DNA from 2 places in the Pseudaquabacterium prasiolae genome. Region 1 is predicted to be linked to the other one. Evidence: predicted binding sites of a transcription regulator. Region 1 holds the regulator's gene; the other holds the start of a gene.
The links. Region 1 encodes NrdR, which represses ribonucleotide reductase genes. Its sites were predicted from a motif close to CACNANATNTNGTG; they were not measured.
Positions count from the first base shown of each region.

Region 2: the regulator NrdR is predicted to act here: its motif matches at 4,801-4,814, upstream of N4G63_RS19920 (ribonucleoside-diphosphate reductase subunit alpha).

Region 1 covers NZ_JAOCQD020000002.1:453,130-460,630, forward strand. The annotation lists gene N4G63_RS14220 (UbiD family decarboxylase domain-containing protein) at 1-202, opposite strand, end outside; gene N4G63_RS14225 (lytic transglycosylase domain-containing protein) at 466-1,359, shown strand; ZMP/ZTP riboswitch at 1,384-1,513, shown strand; gene glyA (serine hydroxymethyltransferase) at 1,580-2,830, shown strand; gene nrdR (transcriptional regulator NrdR) at 2,917-3,360, shown strand; gene N4G63_RS14240 (GspH/FimT family pseudopilin) at 3,621-4,124, shown strand; gene N4G63_RS14245 (type IV pilin protein) at 4,163-4,744, shown strand; gene N4G63_RS14250 (pilus assembly FimT family protein) at 4,744-5,334, shown strand; gene N4G63_RS14255 (PilW family protein) at 5,331-6,053, shown strand; gene N4G63_RS14260 (pilus assembly PilX N-terminal domain-containing protein) at 6,086-7,366, shown strand; gene N4G63_RS14265 (hypothetical protein) at 7,371-7,501, shown strand, end outside.
Region 2 covers NZ_JAOCQD020000002.1:1,759,302-1,766,802, reverse strand. The annotation lists gene N4G63_RS19945 (cytochrome C assembly family protein) at 1-196, shown strand, start outside; gene N4G63_RS19940 (PP0621 family protein) at 206-454, shown strand; gene N4G63_RS19935 (two-component system sensor histidine kinase NtrB) at 454-2,325, shown strand; gene N4G63_RS19930 (sigma-54-dependent transcriptional regulator) at 2,418-3,998, shown strand; gene ampD (1,6-anhydro-N-acetylmuramyl-L-alanine amidase AmpD) at 3,985-4,650, shown strand; gene N4G63_RS19920 (ribonucleoside-diphosphate reductase subunit alpha) at 5,041-7,501, shown strand, end outside.

The DNA.
Region 1 (7,501 bases):
GCGGCGTGCCGAACAGATTGGCCAGCACCGGCACCGTGTGCCCGGTGGGCTGGCTGAACCACAGCGCTGGCCCGCCAGCGCGCAGCACGCGGTCGGCCAGCGCGGTCATCTCCAGCGCGGGCGAGACCGGCGCGCTCACGCGGCGCAACTCGCCCTGGGCCTCCAGCTGGGACGCGAAATCGCGCAAATCCCGGTATTTCATAATTCGAAATGAATAAGAGACGAAAGTCTTATGCTTGACTGGTTATTTCGACGCTTCCTAGAATCTCTCTAGACCCGATATCTAGGGTAAACCCGCGCCCCGTTGTGCCAATGGCCCGAGCAGGGCGCAACGCTGCCAAGTCCAGGTCTGCCGCCACTCCGGTGGCGTTGGCAGATGCCTCGGACGATTATCGGCCTCCCCCCGACACCCTTCTCCGCAACCCGGGGTCTGGGCGTCGCCGACGGCCGGAAGAAAGGATGCCCATGACAGCGATTGCGAAGCTGCGCGCCACCGGTTCCACCTGCCTGGCCTCGGCCCAGGTGTTTGTGCGCGACATCGGCGCCGGCCTGCTGGAAGTCAGCCACAACTCGCTGGCCTTGCTGGGCCTGGTGGTGCTGGGCATCGCGCTGTTTGCGGGCGGTCGCGACGATGTGCGCGATGCCGTGGAGCGCCACACCCTCGATTGGCTGCTCGCCCGCCAGGAAGCGCGCGAGCCGGCCGCCGTGGCGCCCGAGCTGATGGAGCCCGACGCCGTGGCGCGCGCCACCGCCGCCGACCCCAAGGCCTTGCCGCGCCAGCAGGCGGCCGTGGCTGGATGGCTGTCGCGCCGCTACCGCGTGGCCCCCGAGCCGGTGAGCCGCCTGGTGCAGGAAGCCTGGAGTGTGGGCCAGCGCATGGGCCTGGACCCGACGCTGATCCTGGCCATCATGGCCATCGAGTCGAATTTCAACCCCTTCGCGCAAAGTGCCGTCGGCGCCCAGGGCCTGATGCAGGTGATGACCCGCGTGCACGACGACAAGTACGAGGCCTTCGGCGGCGTGCGTGCGGCGTTCGATCCGGTCAGCAACCTGCGTGTGGGCGTGCTGGTGCTCAAGGAATGCATCGCCCGCGCCGGCGGCCTGGAAGCCGGCCTGCGTTACTACGTCGGCGCCGCCAACCTGGCCGACGACGGTGGCTACTCGGCCAAGGTACTGGCCGAGCAAAGCCACCTGCGCAAGGTGGCCGAGGGCAAGACGGTGGCCTTCAATGCGCCGCTGCCTGCCGCGGTGCCGGTTCCGGTGGCGCCTGCCGCCAGCGCACTGGAAACCGACGCCACCGTCAAGACCCCGGCGCCCGCTGCCGAAACGGCCGACGAGCGCGTGGCCCTGCTGCGCTGAGCCGATACGAAGCCGCTAGAATTCGAAGCCTCGCGCAACTGGCGATCAGGGCCCCTGCGGCCCGAGGTGGATTGACCACCGGGAAGCGCGAGCCGCCAGATGCCACAACACCCGTGGCGCCTGGCGATGTCAGCCGTTCGCCTGGGCAACCCGTCAGCGCACCACCGATGCACGGTGGCCGCGCCGGGTCTTCACCGCACCGTTGAAGAGGATGCCCTTCATGTTCGACCGTTCCCAATCCACCGTGGCCAACGTTGATCCGGCGCTGTGGGCCGCCATCCAGGCCGAGAACCAGCGCCAGGAAGATCACATCGAGCTGATCGCCAGCGAGAACTACACCTCGCCCGCCGTGATGCAGGCCCAGGGCTCGCAGCTCACCAACAAATACGCCGAGGGCTACCCGGGCAAGCGCTACTACGGTGGCTGCGAGCACGTGGACGTGGTCGAGCAACTGGCCATCGAGCGCGCCAAGCAGCTGTTTGGCGCCGAGTTCGCCAACGTGCAGCCCAACAGCGGCTCGCAGGCCAACCAGGCGGTGTTTTTCGGCCTGCTGCAGCCCGGCGACACCATCATGGGCCTGAGTCTGGCCGAAGGCGGCCACCTGACCCACGGCATGCCGCTGAACATGAGCGGCAAGTGGTTCAAGGTGGTGAGCTACGGCCTGAACGCCGACGAGGCCATCGACTACGACGCGATGGAGCGTCTGGCGCACGAAACCAAGCCCAAGCTGATCATCGCCGGCGCCTCGGCCTATGCGCTGCGCATCGATTTCGCCCGCTTCGCGCAGGTGGCCAAGGCGGTGGGTGCGTATTTCATGGTCGACATGGCGCATTACGCCGGCCTGATCGCCGCCGGCGTATACCCCAACCCGGTGCCGCATGCCGACGTGGTGACCACCACCACCCACAAGACCCTGCGCGGCCCGCGCGGCGGCCTGATCCTGATGCGCGGCGAAGACATCGCCAAGAAGATCAACTCGGCCATCTTCCCCGGCATCCAAGGCGGCCCGCTGATGCACGTGATCGCCGGCAAGGCCGTGGCCTTCCAGGAAGCGCTGACGCCCGAGTTCAAGACCTATCAGGCGCAGGTAGTGCGCAACGCTGCGGCACTGGCCAGCACCCTGGTCGAGCGCGGCCTGCGCATCGTCTCCGGCCGCACCGAGAGCCATGTGATGCTGGTTGACCTGCGCCCCAAGGGCCTGACCGGCAAGGAAGCCGAGGCCCTGCTGGGCAGCGCCCACATGACCTGCAACAAGAACGCGATCCCCAACGATCCGCAAAAGCCCATGGTCACCAGCGGCATCCGCCTGGGCAGCCCGGCGATGACCACGCGCGGCTTCAAGGAAGCCGAGGCGGTGAAGGTGGCGCACCTGATCGCCGATGTGCTGGACCGGCCGAACGACCAGGCCAGTCTGGCGGCCGTGCGCGACCAGGTGTCGGCGCTGGCACGTGCCTTCCCGGTCTACCGATGAGCCGCCGGTGCGCGCTTGTGCAGGCTGCTGACGTTTGGCCATCCGACCGCCAGGCGCTATGCGCCGGCCAGGCAGGCTGAGCCGCGATGCGCTGCCCGTTCTGCGCGCACCATGAAACCCAGGTGGTTGAAACCCGGGAATCCGACGAAGGCGATGTCATCCGTCGCCGGCGCCGCTGCCTGACCTGCGACAAGCGGTTCACCACCTACGAACGCGCCGAGATCGCGCTGCCCGCGGTGGTAAAAAAAGACGGTGCACGGGTCGAGTTCGATCCCGCGAAGCTGCGTGGCTCGATGATGCTGGCCTTGCGCAAGCGGCCGGTCAGCATGGAGCAGGTGGATGCCGCGATCGATCGCATCCAGGAAAAACTGCTGGCCAGCGGCGCCCGCGAGGTGCCCACGGCCCGTGTGGGTGAACTGGTGATGCGCGAGCTCAAGCGCATGGACAAGGTGGGCTATGTGCGCTTCGCCTCGGTCTACCGCAGCTTCGAGGATGTGGACGAGTTCCGGCAGCTGATTCGCGACATCTGATGCCCCGGCATCGGATCCGCTGTATCCCCACCTGGTCCCCCGCCCCTCCCCCGCGCCCCGCCTCCCCCGGATGGGGGCCTGACCGACTCCCTCCCGAAGCCCCCACGGCCTACCCCCGCGCGGGCGACGCGGCGCTGGCGCGCGATTCCTAAAGTGTGTGCATCCCATCCCCACCAGGAGCACACATGTCCCGATTCACGGCATCCCTGCAAGGCTTCGGTCAATCTGCCTGCCACCGTCAGGCTGGCCGTGGGCTGACCATGGTGGAACTGCTGTGCAGCCTGTGCATCAGCGGTGGGCTGGTGGCCGGCACGGTGCCAGGCCTGCGGGAGTTTCACCAGGGCGAGACACTCAGGTCGGTGGCTGCGGTGCTGGAAACCGACCTGCAGTACGCCCGCTCGCTGGCACGCACCCAGGACCGCAGCGTGCGCCTGGCACTGCAGACCCCGGAAGACGGCGGCGCCTGCTATGTGATCCACAGCGGCCCGGCCGGTGCCTGCACCTGCGATGCGCAAGGCGTCGCACGCTGCACGGGCGAAGCCGAAGCGCTGCGCGTGCAACCGCTGCTGGCATCGGCCGGCGTGCGCATCAACGCGGGCAGCCGCAGCATCGTGTTCGATGCCGGCAAAGGCACCGTGACCCCCACGGCCACCTTCGTGCTGGCCGACAGCCAGGGCCGGGCCGTGCACCAGGTAGTCAACGTGCTGGGACGGATCCGATCCTGCTCACCCAGCGGCCTGAGTGGCTACCGCCGCTGCAGCTGATGCACGGGACGCGTCGCGGCACACCACCACCGCCAGGCGTGAACTACGCACACCCCGCGGTCATGGGGAAATCCGACCAGCGGCGCCTGGCCGGCGACGGGCGGCGCCGGCCCTGGCCCTTTGTCCGCGTGCATCGCCCGATAATTTCAGCCATGTCAGGAATGCTGCTCTGTCCACCGCGCCGCCGCGGCTTCACGCTGATCGAGATGCTGATCACGCTGGCGGTCGTCGCCATCCTGGCCACGGTGGCCTGGCCGACCTACCAGAATGCGGTGCGCAAGGGCCGGCGCGCCGATGCGATGGCCGCCATCGCCCAGGTGATGCAGGCCCAAGAACGCTGGCGCAGCGAGCGCACCAGCTACAAGACCGACATGTCCGGCTTGTTGCCCAACAACCGCACCGTCTCGGCCGACGGCCATTACGCCATATCGCTGGCAGACGGATCGGTCACTGCCACCGGCTACACGGTTCTGGCCACGGTCCAGAGCGGTTCGCCTCAAGCCTCTGACAGCGTGTGCGCCACCATGCGGGTGGTGGTGGCCGGAGGCAGCATCACCTATGGCTCGCTCAATGCCAGCAACGTGGCCAACGCCGCACCCGACCCATGCTGGATCAAGTGATGAATCGCCAGCCCGGCACACAGCCAAGCCGTGGACTGACCATGACCGAACTGCTGATCACGATGGCGGTGTCGGTCATTCTGCTGGCGATGGCCGTGCCATCGATGTACGAGTTCGTCATGCGCAAGCGGGTGCAGGGTGCTGCCGACGAACTGATCGGCGATCTGCGATTTGCGCGCTCGGCCCAGGTGCGAGACAACCGCGACATCGCGGTGAAGTTTGGGCGAACAGGGAGCGAGACCTGTTATGTGGTGTACCAACCCACATCGCGCCTGGACTGCGACTGCACGGCAACGCCGGTCTGTGAGTCACGGGGACCGGCCAGTGCGATCGAGCTGAAGACCGTGCGCTTGCCGATCAGCGCCGGGGTCAAGATCTTGCCGGCCAATGGCTCTGACACCAAACTGGTCTGGGATCTTGTCACGGGTCTTGCGAAAGACAACGTTGCCATCAACGTCGAAGTGTTGGCGGCGTCAGGTGGCACGGTTCGCATCACCACCTCGGTGACTGGCCGCCCGCAAATTTGCTCGGTGAGCGGACACCAAGGTGCATACCCGGCCTGCCAGACCCCCACGCCGTCTCCGTCATGAACGCAAACCTGTCTCGCCCCGCCAAGCGCCAACGCGGCGTGTCGCTTGTCGAGTTGATGGTCGGTGTGACCATCGGCTTGTTCATCCTCGCCGCCGCGACCTTGGTGGTCACCAGCCAGTTGGGCGACAACCGCCGCATGCTGCTCGATGCACAACTGCAGCAGGACATGCGCGCCACAGTCGACATCGCGATGCGTGATATTCGTCGCGCAGGATATTGGGGTCGAGCCTGGGGCAGCGTCTGGTCTGATTCGGTGGCCGAAGCCTTGGGCAACCCGTATTCGACGGTGTCTGCGAGCCGCAGCGAAAGCGCAGGAGACTCCATTGAGTATGACCGGTCGACTGACGAAGACGTTGCTGCCCAACGCGGCACTGACAACAACACGGTCGACAGCAACGAACGGGTTGGTTTTCGACACAACCCGACTGCCGGCACCGTGGAAATGCGCATTGGCGAGGACAACTGGCAGACCTTGACTGACGCCACAGTGATGAAGGTCACCCAGTTCGACATCGTCTACACCTCGCGCGCCGTGCCCTTGCCGTGCGGCACCCAGTGCCAGCGCGGCCCGGTTCGCAACTGTCCGATGGATCTGATGGTTCGCGATGCCTCCGTCGTGATCAGTGCCGAAGCGCGGCACGACAGCTCTGTCAAGCGCAGCGCGCGCAGTGATGTCCGGCTGCGCAACGACCTGCTGGTTGAACGGAGCGCTTGTTGATGCGACGTCTTGTTCCCCACCAAACCCGCGGCATGGCGGCGCTCACCATGGTGATGGTGCTGTTCCTGATCATGGCCATGGTGGCCGCGTACACCAACCGCAACCTGGTTTTCGAGCAGCGTACCGCGGCCAACAGCTACCGCAGTGAGCGTGCGTTGTCCGCTGCAGATTCTGCAGTCGACTGGGCGTTGTCCATGCTCAACGGCGGACAGGTCGGCACTGACTGTGAGCTGGATTCCAACGCCGCCAGCAGCTATCGAGACACGTTGCTGGCAGTCGATGGAGACGGTCGGCTGACCCCGCGAATGGGACCAGCCAACCTCATCCTGTACTCGGGATGTATCAATGTGGATGGGATCTTGACTTGCGGCTGCCCCACCACAGCGCAACCCGCAGTCACGGTGGCCAGTGCAGTAGACCCACCCGGTAGCGCTTTCCGGGTCAACTTTTTCCAGCCCGGCGCGCAGTCGCGTGCAGGTGCCATCGGGCTCAACGTCCAGGGCTGCGGTACGCCCGGCCTGGATGGCGGCGCCTGTGTGTCGTCGGCGGTGCCGCAGGTGGATGGCCTGGCCCGTGTGATCGTTACCTTGGGCATGGTGCGCGCTTTGCCGTCGGCACCGGCGGCGGCGCTCACTGCTGCCGATTCGGTGAACGCGGCAGGGCAGGAGTTGCGCATCGGCAATCCCGATGCCCTCACCGGTTTCACGGTGCACACCGGCAACGGCATCAATGCGGCCACCACCCGGTATGCGGTACCGGCCGGCTCGGCCGGTACAGGCGTGATCGACAACGACCCCAATCTGCGCGAACGCGTCTTGACCAACCTGGCCCAGGTCGGCACCACAGCCGACACCATGTTCATTGCCACCTTTGGCATGGATGGGCCCAGCTACAGCCGTCAGCAAGCCGTGGTGCGCAAGACCTGCGACACCCCCTGCGACATGACCGATCTGGACTTCATGCTGGCGATGTTTCCGGGACGCACCTTCTGGTTCGACGGTGACCTGAACATCAATGCCGCCACCGGCCACCCATCCGGAACCATCGGCACGGTCGGCAAGCCGGCCCTGGTGATCACCACGGGCACACTGACCGTGCAGGCCGCCAATCCGATGTTCGGGCTGTTCTATGCCAGTGCCATCAACTGGAACGCTGCCGGCGCCACGGTTCGCGGCGCGGTGATCTCGGCCAGCAACTTCAACGCCACAGCCAATACCACCATCACCTACGACCCCACCGTGATCAACACCCTGGTGACGGCTTACGGCAATTTCGTACGCACGCCCGGCAGCTGGAACCGCCCGTCGTTCTAATCCCATGCGCGGCACACCTTTCAAACTTCAAGGCCGCTCAGCCGGTGTCTCGCTGGTCGAGGCGCTGGTGGCCCTGGCCGTGATGTCCTTCGGCATGCTGGCTCTCATCGGCGTGCAGAGCACGATGCGCATCAA
Region 2 (7,501 bases), 1.3 Mb from region 1:
CCGCTTCAACCACAAGACGGTGTTCTCGCTGCTGGGCTGGGCGGTGTTTGCGGCGCTGCTGGTGGGCCGCCATCGCCAGGGCTGGCGCGGCCGGCGCGCCACGCGCTGGCTGTACGGTGGTGCGCTGCTGCTGCTGCTGGCCTACGCCGGCTCGCGCTTTGTGTTCGAAGTGGTGCTGGGCCGCTCGGCCGGCTGAGAGTTGATCTTGAAATACCTGTTGCTGCTGCTGGTTCTGGGCCTGGTGCTGTGGAAGGTGGCGGCGCGCCTGCGCGTGAAGCCACCACCGCCGCCCGCCAAGCCCGCCGCCGGCACCCCCGGGCGCGCGCCGGCCGCCATGGTGGCCTGTGCGCATTGCGGGCTGCACCTGCCGGCGGCCGATGCGCTGCTGGAGGGTTCGCACATCTACTGCAGCCCGGCGCACCGCGCGCTGGGCCCGCGCACACCGCCGGCGTGATGGCCGGATCGCGCGGCACCGAACGCCGCCGCCAGCCCGACCGTCGGCAGGGAGACCGGCGCCGGCCGCCGCGCTCGACGCTGGGCGACAGCTGGCTCAGCGTGTGGGGCGATTCGCGCACCAGCAGCCGGCGCGATGGCGGGGCCGAGGCCGATGCCGGTGGCGGTGGCGACAGCCGGCTGCTGCGCCGCGAGGCCGAGCGTCTGGTGTCGGGCGATGGCGCCGCGCTGCCGCGCATCCTGCGCACCTATGTGATCGCACGGGCGGCGCTGGGCATGGCGCTGGTGGTGGCGCCCTGGGTGGCGGCCCTGCTGGGCAGCCGGCCGCCGCTGCCGATGATGCTGGTGGCCCTGGTCTATGCCAGCCAGGCGGTGTCGCTGTGGGTGCTGCGCGGGGTGCACGACGACGCGCCGGCCGATCGCCTGCTGCCGCGGCAATGGCTGTGGACCATCGGCATCGACCTGCTGGCCTTCGTGCTGCTGCGCCTGCTCGATCCCACCGGGCTGCTGAACTATGGCGCGCTGCTGGTGCTGCCGGTGCTGATGGCCGGCGTGCTCACGCGGCGGGTGCTGGCGCTCGGCACGGCCGCCGCCGTGGCCCTGGTGCTGCTGGCCACCGCCTGGTGGAGCAGCCAGCCGGCGGGCGACCTGCTGCTGGCGCTGTCGCAGGCCGGGCTGTCGGGGGCCGGGCTGTTTCTGGTGGCGCTGCTGTCGGCCGAGCTGGCGCAGCGCCTGGCGCGCGAGGAGCGCAGCGCACGCAGCAGCCTCGAGCTGGCGCGCCAGCAGACCCAGCTCAACCGCGTGGTGATCGAGGAGATGAACGACGGCGTGATGGTGGTCGACCGTGCCGGCACGGTGCGCACCATCAACCCGGCCGCGCGCCAGTTGCTGGGCGTGGCGGGGCAGCGCATTGCCTTGCCCTGCCCGATGTCCGGCGAGCCGGTATTGGCCGGGCTGTGGCAGGCGCTGCAGCAGGCCTATGTGCAGGGCAACTGGCCTGAATCGGCGCGCGAGCAGGTGCTGCCGCAGGCCGAGGGCGAGGGCCGCGCGGTGCAGGTGCGCGCGCGCTTCACGCGGCGCAGCGGCATCGCCGCCGACGACACGCCGCCCGAGGACATCTGCGTGCTGTTCATCGAAGACCTGCGCCTGCTGCGCAGCCGCCAGCGCCAGGAGAAGCTGGCGGCCATGGGCCGCATGTCGGCCGGCATCGCGCACGAGATCCGCAACCCGCTGGCGGCCATCGCCCAGGCCAATGCGCTGCTGCTGGAAGACGACCTGCCGCCCACCCAGCAGCGCCTGACCCGCATCGTGGCCGACAACGTCGACCGCCTCAAGCGCATCGTCGACGACGTCATGGCCGTGGCCCCCGGCGCCGCGCCCAGCAGCGCCGAGATCGATGCCAACGCCGAGGTGGCCGTGGTGGTGGCCGACTGGCGCCGCAGCGCGCCCAGCAGCTGGCGCGCCGACGAGCGCCTGAGCGTGAGCCTGCCCGGGCATGCGCTGCGCGTGCGCTTCGACGCCGACCACCTGCGCCGCGTGCTGCTGAACCTGCTGGACAACGCCGTGCGGCATGCCGGCGAGCAGCCCGGTGCGGTGGTGCTGACGCTGCGCCCGCTCACCGGTGACCGCGCCGTGCTGCTCAACGTGGCCAGCGACGGCGAGGCCATCGCGCCCGAGGTCGAGCGACACCTGTTCGAGCCCTTCTTCTCCACGCGCAGCCGCGGCGGCGGGCTCGGCCTGTATATTTGCCGCGAGCTGTGCGAGCGCTACGGCGCCAGCATCGAGTACCGCCCTGGCGCCGTCGGGCAGCTTCATGTCGGTCACCGCAACCAGTTCAGCGTGGTGATGCGACGCGTGGCCGCGGCCAGCTGAGGCCGCTGCCGGCCGCCGCGCCAGCCGCGCGACGCCGCACCCCACGCCGCCCCCAAACGCTGCCGCCATGCCGCCCCCATGAGCCCTCTGCAATGACCGCGCCCTACAGCCTGCTGGTGGTGGATGACGAGCCCGACCTGCGCACGCTCTACGAGCTGACCCTGATCCGCGAGGGCTACGACGTCGACAGCGCCGGCACGGTGGAAGAAGCCTGGGCGCGGCTGGGCGAGCGCCAGTACAGCGCGGTGATCACCGACATGAAGCTGCCCGACGGCAACGGGCTCGACCTGCTGCGCCGCATCGAGGCCCAGGGCCGGCCCGAGAAGACGCTGGTGATCACCGCCTACGGCTCGGCCGAGAACGCGGTCGAGGCACTGAAGGCCGGCGCCTTCGACTACCTCACCAAGCCGGTCGACCTGCGCCAGTTCCGCAGCGTGGTGGCCTCGGCACTGGGCCGCAGCCTGCCGGCGCCGGGGGCTTCATCAGGTGCCGCGGGTGCCGCAGGTGCCGCACCCGTGCCCGGTGCTGGCGCAGCGGCCGTGGCCGTGCTGGCGGCGCTGCCTGCCAATGCCGCCAGCGCCGCCAGCGCTGTCGCCGAGCATCCTGCGCTGCGGCGCCTGAGCGGGCAGTCGGTGGTGATGCAGCAAGTGCGCGCGCTGATCGAGCGGGTGGCCCGCGGCATGGCGCCGGTGCTGGTGCAGGGCGAGTCGGGCACCGGCAAGGAGCTGGTGGCGCGCGCCATCCACGAGGTCAGCAGCCGCGCGGCCATGCCCTTCGTGGCGGTGAACTGCGGGGCCATTCCCGAGCAGCTGCTCGAGGCCGAGTTCTTCGGCTACCGCAAGGGCGCGTTCACCGGCGCCACCGAAGACCGGGTCGGCTTCTTCCAGGCCGCACAAGGCGGCACGCTGTTTCTCGACGAGATCGGCGACCTGCCGCTGGCCATGCAGAGCAAGCTGCTGCGCGCGATCCAGGAGCGCTCGGTGCGGCCGATCGGCGCGGTGGCCGAGGCGCCGGTGAATGTGCGCATCGTCAGCGCCACGCACAAGGACCTGGCGGCCGAGGTGCCCGAAGGCCGTTTCCGCCAAGACCTGTACTACCGACTCAACGTCATCCAGATCCGCATGCCGCCGCTGCGCGAGCGGGTGGACGATCTGGCGCTGATCGGCAGCGCGCTGCTGGCCCGCATCTCGGCCGATGCCGGCGTGTCGCCACCGCCGCGCCTGACCACCGAGGCCACGCAGCTGCTGTCGCGCCACAGCTTTCCGGGCAATGTGCGCGAGCTCGAGAACCTGCTGCACCGGGCCGTCACGCTGACCGGCGGTGACCTGATCCAGCCACAAGACCTGGGCCTGCCGCTCGACGACATCGGCGAGGCCGAGTCGGCCGCGGCGGGTGCCGGGCCTGGCGCGGCATCTGGTGCGGTGCCCACCGGCCCGGCGCCCGCCGAGACGCCGACGGCCGACGACGCCACCCGCGCCGACGCGCTGTCGCTGCCCAGCGATCTGGCGGCCTACCTCGACCAGGTGGAGCGCGACATCCTGATGCGCGCGCTCGAGAAATACCGCTTCAACCGCACCGCGGCCGGGGCCAGCCTGGGCCTGTCGCTGCGCCAGATGCGCTACCGCATGGCGCGCCTGGGTGTGCAGGTGGCCGAGCAGCATGGCGGCGACTGAGCCCGGCCCGAGCGCGCCGCTGCCACCGGTCTTGCCATCACCCGCTGCGCCTGGCGCCTGGCAGGCCGGCTGGTGGTTGGCGGCGCAGCGCTGCCCCTCGCCCAACCATGGCCCGCGGCCGCCGGGCGAGGAGATCGCGCTGGTTGTGCTGCACTCGATCAGCCTGCCGCCCGGCCAGTACGGTGGCGACGCCATCGAGCGCCTGTTCACCAACCAGCTCGACTGGGACGCCCACCCCTACTACGGCCAGATCCGCGGGCTGCAGGTCTCGGCGCACTTTCTGGTGCGGCGCGACGGCCGGGTGCTGCAGTTCGTCTCGTGCGATCACCGCGCCTGGCATGCCGGCGCCTCGCACTGGCGTGGCCGTGACAACTGCAACGACTGGTCGATCGGCATCGAGCTCGAAGGGCTGGAGGGTGAAACCTTCGAGCCGGCGCAGTACACCGTGCTGGCGCGGCTGCTGGCCGACATCGCCCAGGCCTACCCGGTGCGCGATCTGGCCGGGCATGAGCATGTGGCGCCGTTGCGAAAGCGCGACCCCGGCCCCGGCTTCGACTGGCAGGCGCTGCAGGCGCAGGCGCTGTGGCCGCGCCACTGGTGCGCCGCCGAGCCAGCAATGGCGCGGCCTGGCGGGCCGAAACCGGCCGCTTAGCCAGTGCTGGCGCGGCTTCGCGCCGCCATCGCCACCAACCACGCGGCGCGGCGGCGCATGCCCCGGTTCAAGGCCTGTTTCGGGTGCCGCCATGCACCAGCACAAAGCAGGGTAAGCACGCTACCGGTAGTGCTTGAGAGTGGCACGTACCCCCAGATATAGTGTCCCTTCGTGCTATGCTGAACGCCTTGAACACCTTGCCCTGACGCCTTCGCGCGGCGCCTGTTCACCCTCCTCACCTGCAGCCTGATCCGCGGTGCCGCCTGGCACCCGGGCCGCCGGTGTTGTTGGGTGACCGGCGCCACAGGGCAGCACAGCCAGCGCGTGCCCACGGGCACGCCGAACCAAACATCCAGCGGCACCGCGCCGTCATTCACGCAAGGGGAATCCATGCAAACTCTCGTCACCAGCAGCCCAGCCGTCGGAATCGCGCCGCATGCCGCGGCCAGCAGCGAAAGCCCCATGTCGGCCTACGCGGGCTACCAGATCATCCGACGCAACGGCTCGGTGGTGGCCTTCGAGCCCAACAAGATCGCGGTGGCGCTGATGAAGGCCTTCCTGGCCGTGCACGGCACCCAGGGTGCGGCCTCGGCCAGCGTGCGCGAGACGGTGGATGCGCTGACCGAATCGGTGGTGCGCGCGCTGCTGCGCAGCCGTCCGGGTGGCGGCACCTTCCACATCGAGGACGTGCAAGACCAGGTCGAGCTGGGCCTGATGCGCGGCAGCCACCATGAAGTGGCCCGGGCCTATGTGCTGTACCGCGAGCGCCGTTCGCAGGAACGTGCGCGCCAGGTCGAGCAGGCCGCCCCGCCGGTGCCGGCGCTGCAGGTCACCGACAAGGGTCGGCGGGTGCCGCTGGACGTGGCCGCGCTGCATGCGCTGATCGAGTCGGCCTGTGCCGGCCTGGGCGCTGACGTGAAGCCCGAGCCCATCCTGGCCGAGACGCGCCGCAACCTCTATGACGGCGTGCCGATCGACGAGGTCTACAAGGCCGCCATCCTGGCCGCCCGCACGCTGATCGAGAAAGACCCGGCCTACAGCCGCGCCACCGCGCGCCTGCTGTGCCACACCATCCGCCGCGAGATCCTCGGCGCCGAGGTCACGCCGGACGAGATGGCCGAGCGCTATCCCGAGTACTTCCCGCAGTTCATCAAGAAGGGCGTCGAGAGCGAGCTGCTCGATCCCAAGCTGCAGCAGTTCGATCTGGCCCGCCTGGGCGCCGCGCTGAAGCCCGAGCGTGACCTGCAGTTCGACTACCTGGGCCTGCAGACCCTGTTCGACCGCTACTTCCTGCACGTGAACGAGCAGCGCATCGAGATGCCGCAGGCCTTCTTCATGCGGGTGGCCATGGGCCTGTCGCTCAACGAGATCGACCGCGAGGCACGCGCCATCGAGTTCTACGACGTGCTGTCGTCGTTCGACTTCATGAGCAGCACGCCCACGCTGTTCAACAGCGGCTCGCTGCGCTCGCAGCTGTCGTCGTGCTACCTCACCACCGTGGCCGACGACCTCGACGGCATCTACGAGGCGCTGAAAGAGAACGCGCTGCTCAGCAAGTTTGCCGGCGGCCTGGGCAATGACTGGACCCGTGTGCGCGCGCTGGGCAGCTACATCAAGGGCACCAACGGCAAGAGCCAGGGTGTGGTGCCGTTCCTGAAGGTGGTGAACGACACCGCCGTGGCGGTCAACCAGGGCGGCAAGCGCAAGGGCGCGGTGTGCGCCTACCTCGAGACCTGGCACCTGGACATCGAAGAGTTCCTTGAGCTGCGCAAGAACACCGGTGACGACCGTCGGCGCACGCACGACATGAACACCGCCAACTGGATCCCCGACCTGTTCATGCGCCGCGTGCTCGAAGGCGCCGACTGGACGCTGTTCTCGCCCAGCACCTGCCCCGACCTGCACGACAAGTTCGGTGCCGAGTTCGAGGCCGCCTACACCGCCTACGAGGCCAAGGCCGACCGTGGCGAGTTGAAGCTCTTCAAGCGCATGCCGGCCAAGGACCTGTGGCGCAAGATGCTGACGATGCTGTTCGAGACCGGCCATCCCTGGATCACCTTCAAGGACGCCTGCAATGTGCGCAGCCCGCAGCAGCACGTGGGTGTGGTGCACAGCAGCAACCTGTGCACCGAGATCACGCTGAACACCAGCGACACCGAGATCGCGGTCTGCAACCTGGGCTCGGTGAACCTGGCCCAGCACCTGACCGACGGCCCCGACGGCAAGGTGATCGACCAGGCCAAGCTCAAGCGCACCGTGGGCATCGCGATGCGCATGCTCGACAACGTCATCGACATCAACTACTACGCGGTCAAGAAGGCGCGCGACAGCAACCTGCGCCACCGCCCGGTGGGCCTGGGCCTGATGGGCTTCCAGGATGCGCTGTACCAGCTGCGCTTGCCTTACGCCAGCCAGGCCGCGGTGGACTTTGCCGACCGCTCGATGGAAGCCATCTGCTACCACGCCTACTGGGCCAGCACCGAGCTGGCCGAGGAGCGTGGCCGCTACAGCAGCTACCGCGGCAGCCTGTGGGATCGCGGCATCCTGCCGATCGACAGCCTCGACCTGCTCAGCGCAGCACGTGGCGGCTATGTCGAGGTCGACCGTTCGGTGAGCATGAACTGGGACGCGCTGCGCGCGCGCATCGCCACCCACGGCATGCGCAACAGCAACTGCGTGGCCATCGCCCCAACCGCCACCATCAGCAACATCATCGGCGTGGACGCCTCGATCGAGCCCTGCTTCGGCAACCTCTCGGTCAAGAGCAACCTGTCGGGCGAGTTCACCGTCATCAACGAGTACCTGGTGCGTGACCTCAAGCGCCTGGGCCTGTGGGACGACGTGATGGTGA